DNA from 2 places in the Neobacillus sp. D3-1R genome. Region 2 is predicted to be linked to the other one. Evidence: riboswitches for the same ligand, from Rfam matches in the RefSeq annotation. Region 2 holds a riboswitch; the other holds the start of a gene.

Region 1 (2,487 bases), 2.0 Mb from region 2:
GTTCCATTTTAAAAAGATTTCCAAGCAAGACTATCGTTTGGCAGCTGCCATTGGCGGCTTTACTTACGGAATGTCTCCACTTGAGCTGGCAGGGGCCTACACCACCTTTGCAAATGAAGGTAACTATAAACAACCACATGCCATTCTAAAAGTGACTGACTTAAAGGGGAATATCATCTATCAATGGAAGGATACACCTGTTCAGGTTTATAAACCTGAAACGGTTATGAAAGTGCGTGAACTTCTCAAAAAAACGGTTACCTCTGGTACAGCAAGAAAAGCTTATATTGATAACAGCTATGCAGGCGGGAAAACAGGAACAACGAATGATTATAAAGATTACTGGTTTATTGGTCTAACAGATAGACTAACAGCTTCTGTTTGGGTAGGAAAAGATCAGCCAGAAGATATCGAGAACATCGAAAAAGCCTCTCCTCAACTGCTCATATGGCGGGATATTATGAAATAGAAAAGCGCAAGCGCCTTGGTTTGCCCCGACAAGCAAATGTTCTCTAGCGTATGAAGTCTGAACTTTGACTTCATACGCTAGAGAACATTTTGACCAAGGAAGAAGTGATTTTTCTTCTTCCATCGAGGGGCTAGGCGCTGGAGCTAGACAATTTTCGAAGGCTTGAAAAGTTGACCTTGTTACCTTAGATAAAAAAAAGCAACGGAGCAGGACCGTTGCTTTTTCTTATCTATTTAATTAAGCTGCACTTTTAAAAGATGTTTGTCTAGTTATCCAAGTATTTAATCGTGTAAATATCAGAAAGAATACGATGGACATAAACAAACCTTTTAATATATTGAATGGCAAAATTCCTGTAACGATCAGCGTACGCATTTCTGGAGTAGACATCGCTGGGAAATGTAAGAAATACGTATAAGCTGGTAATATGATAAAGTAGTTCAACACACTCATCACCACAGCCATCGCAATTGTTCCAAAAATTAAGCCAAAGGTCATGCCTTTCTTGGTTTTAAGCTTATTATAAACATAATAAGTTGGCAAAATATAAAGAATGCCTGCTACAAAGTTAGCGATATGACCGACAGGGACTCCGGTTGCACTCCCTGTCATAAAGTAATTAAGGATATTTTTAATTAATTCCACTAAAATACCCGCTACTGGTCCAAAGATTAACGCAGCAATTAATGCAGGAATATCGCTGAAATCAATCAATAAAAATGATGGTAATAGCGGCAGTGGAAAGTTCAGCAGCATTAATAGATAAGAAATACTGCTAAGCATTCCGATGGATACTAAAGCTTTGACATTCAATTTTTTCATGTTCCTCTCTCCTTGTAGGACTATCTCTCCTATCGAAGAAAGGTTCGGCAAAAGCAAGTTTGTAATAAAAAACCCCCAAGCTAGACACTTGAGGGAGAATTACAAAGGCATGCTTAATTAAACGTTCAATACCTGCATTTTTTGAACGTCCGCAGAACCTCCATCTTCTCCCATCCAGACTGTACTGTCGGCTTTGGAATCGCACCAAATCCTGCCCAATAAATATGTAAATCCCAAAAGAGCATTTACACTCAGGCTCGCGGGCTTAGAGAAAAAACTCATCACCGCCGGTCGGGAATTTCACCCTGCCCCGAAGATAGACCGTATTTTTTTATACCAATCTATTATACTTAAAAAAGGGCTAAAATGAAAAGGAATAAATATTGAACAAAAAACTGTACCGATACAAAAACAGGTACAGTTTTTTAAATTTCTATTTAATTAAATGGGTAAGCTAGCCAAAATACTGTTGTATACTTTGATGGCAATATAGCCAACCCCAACTAATAAGGTTGCCCATACAATGACTTGGAAAAAGATGACCCCGATAATTCCGCTTATTGTTAATTCTCCGCTCACTTTATGGACAAAATAAATAAAGTAACTAATGGTGGCAATCAAAAAGACAACTAAAACTGCCAATATGCTATAAAAGCTAATGAGTAGGGCAAACGCTCCGGCAAAAAAATAAATTCCCGATCCAGAACGGATTTTCGTTAAGCTTTGCCCTTCGGTTTCCTTTGAAAAAAACAAAAGGCTGAGTTCATTAATCGTATCTGCTATTATTTTTAACGCGGAGTATACCATGAAAAATGCAATAGTTAATAACGCCAAAAGTGCAAGTTTAATTCCGCCATCCGTAAAAAATTCAAGCATACCTGCATATATACCAATATTCTTTATAAAAGGGATCATCATTTTAAATTCAAAACTGATGGAAAAGGATAAACTAAATAATAATAAAGATATTAAAGGAAAATAACTAGTTAAATAGGTGTTTTTTATCATTTTAAATACTCCGTTACTAAAATAAGGTTTAATCTATTGAGTTTCAAACATCATTATCAAAGATTTTCCTCTTATACACAAGCAAATTAATAAAGTTAATATTTACCAAATATTCAGTTTAATCAACCTACTTTAATGCAACTAAGGTCGATTTCGTGTATAATTAGGGAGTAGAAATAATAATAAGG
Region 2 (2,487 bases):
GCTTAGCTCCACATAGTTTTGCTAGGTCCACTGCCGCTTCCGTATGGCCAGCTCTTCTAAGAACTCCACCTTTTTTGGCTATTAACGGGAAAATATGGCCAGGTCTTTTAAAATCAGCCGCTTTTGCCTCAGGATCTAGCATGTTCAGAACAGTTGCGGAACGTTCAAATGCTGAAATTCCTGTTGTGGATGATTTGTGATCAATACTGACGGTAAACGCTGTACCATGGGGATCCGTATTACGTGAAACCATGTTGTTAAGCTCGAGCTTTTCTGCTAGGCTTTCCTCAATCGGTATACAAATTAACCCTCTTCCATATGTAGCCATAAAGTTTATCACTTCAGGCTTTGCTTTTTCTGCCAACGCGATGAAATCACCTTCGTTTTCACGATCTTCATCGTCACAAACAATAACTACTCTTCCTTGCATTAGTTCATATATCGCTTCTTCAATTGGATCAAACATTCTTATCTCTCCTTATTTGAACCCATTTTCTTCTAAAAATTGCTCGGTAATACTCGACTTTCTTTTTGGAGTTTGCTCCGTATTCAATCGATTAGCTAAAAAGTGATCAACATACTTACCTAGCATGTCGCACTCAACATTGACCATATCACCAGGTCCTTTCAACCCTATGACAGTCTCACTTAAAGTATGAGGAATAAGGGATATGGTAAAGTGATCATCAGAAACTCCAAAGACTGTTAAGCTTGTACCATCAACTGCAACAGAACCTTTATAAATAATGTATCGAAGAAGTTCACTTTCTACTCCAATTTCATAGTAAACGGCATTTTCATATTGCTTTTTGCTTTTAATGATTCCTATTCCATCAGCATGGCCAGAGACAAAATGACCTCCAAATCTTCCGCCGGCTGCCATTGCTCTTTCTAAATTTACTTTCGATCCACGTTTTAAAGTTTTCAGACTCGTGGCTCTTACCGTTTCCGGCATTACATCAACTGTAAATTGGTTATTCGTAAAGGAGGTTACTGTTAAACAAACACCATTAACAGAAATGCTATCACCCAGTTGTGCATCTTTTAAGATTTTATTGGCTTCAATTGTTAAGACAATCGCTTCACCTGTTTGCTTAATGGTTAAAATAGAGCCAATCTCCTCAATGATTCCTGTGAACATTCGCTATTCATTCTCCTTTGCAGGATACTTTAAAGCTTTTGTCTTTATTTCAACGAAAAAAGACCCAAAAGTTTTCACTTCAGGGCCTTAAAATGACAATAAGAAATAGAGGCTTTAGTTCATTATTTAAAAAAACTAAATCCATACATATTCCTTCTCCCATCCAGACTATACTGTCGGCTCTGGAATTACACCAGATCCACCGCATAATAATTACATTTATTACACGGGTCACGGACTTAGAAGCTGATGCTTCATCACCGCCGGTTGGGAATTTCACCCTACCCCGAAGGAAATATTCAATTTATTATTCTTTATTATACGTTAATCCTTTTATAAAAGGAAATGAAATCACTCATTTATCTTTAAATCCCACTTACTTAGATGAATAAGGTCTATTTCTTTGTCACCGAAGAATCGGATTCCTTGAGCGCTCTCACTTGGATAAATTCTACCTGTCATGACTTTTTCACCATGATTGATAAATACCTCAAGCGACGAGGAATCAAGAAAAATATGTAAATGAAGCTGTCCATCTAATAGTTGTACAGGTACTTCGCGAACTCCACCAGGTCCTGCTCCAGATTTATTTCGATTAAACACAAACATTTCTGTTTCCTTGTTATAGGAGAGCACGGTTTCTTCCTTTTCACTAACTCTAAGTTTTAGTCCAAAAGTAGTCGCTTCTTTAGGAACAATAATTAATTTAAGTTCGATGGATTTTCCTTTCACATGAGGAATTTCGATTTCTTCTTTAACCTTTACATTTTGATAGGACAAGGGATTCTGACGTAACTTTTCTAATTCTTTTACTGGTGTACTTATGATTTGGCCATTTTTAATAGTTAATTCTCTAGGAAGTGTCATAGCCCCAGCCCATTTGTATTCTTGTTCGGGCATGGAACTTTCCCACATCGCCATCCAAGCAATCATAATTCTTCTTCCATGAGGGTCGATCATGGTTTGTGGAGCATATACATCAAAACCATAATCTAATAGCTGGAACTCCCCATGATGAAGCATGCCATTTTCAAAATCTAATTCTCCTAACATATAGCCAGATTGATGTAAATTATGATAAAGGTATCCTTGTGGACTTAAACCTTGAGGAGACATCATTAAAACATCATTCCCGTTAAGATGAAAGATGTCAGGACATTCCCACATGTATCCTAAATTACCGTCCCCTTTAGCAGCAACATTTATAAACTCCCAATTGATAAGATCCTTTGATCGATACAGAAGGATTTGCCCAATATGGTCTTTTGTTCTGGAGCCTAGCACACAATAATAATTCTCTTGATGTTTCCAAACTTTAGGATCCCTAAAATGATATGGATGGATAT

The links. Region 2 has a riboswitch for FMN ahead of ribE (riboflavin synthase). Riboswitches for the same ligand answer to the same signal wherever they lie in the genome.
Region 1: another riboswitch for FMN. It lies ahead of ACSBPO_RS18485 (ECF transporter S component); the one in region 2 lies ahead of ribE (riboflavin synthase).

What each region holds. Positions count from the first base shown of each region.
Region 1 covers NZ_CP197471.1:3,597,089-3,599,575, forward strand. Annotated here, with positions in the region: gene ACSBPO_RS18480 (transglycosylase domain-containing protein) at 1-469, shown strand, start outside; gene ACSBPO_RS18485 (ECF transporter S component) at 707-1,291, opposite strand; FMN riboswitch at 1,450-1,613, opposite strand; gene ACSBPO_RS18490 (DUF5366 family protein) at 1,733-2,299, opposite strand.
Region 2 covers NZ_CP197471.1:995,185-997,671, reverse strand. Annotated here, with positions in the region: gene ACSBPO_RS04975 (bifunctional 3,4-dihydroxy-2-butanone-4-phosphate synthase/GTP cyclohydrolase II) at 1-466, opposite strand, end outside; gene ribE (riboflavin synthase) at 479-1,141, opposite strand; FMN riboswitch at 1,289-1,439, opposite strand; gene ACSBPO_RS04965 (glycoside hydrolase family 32 protein) at 1,493-2,487, opposite strand, start outside.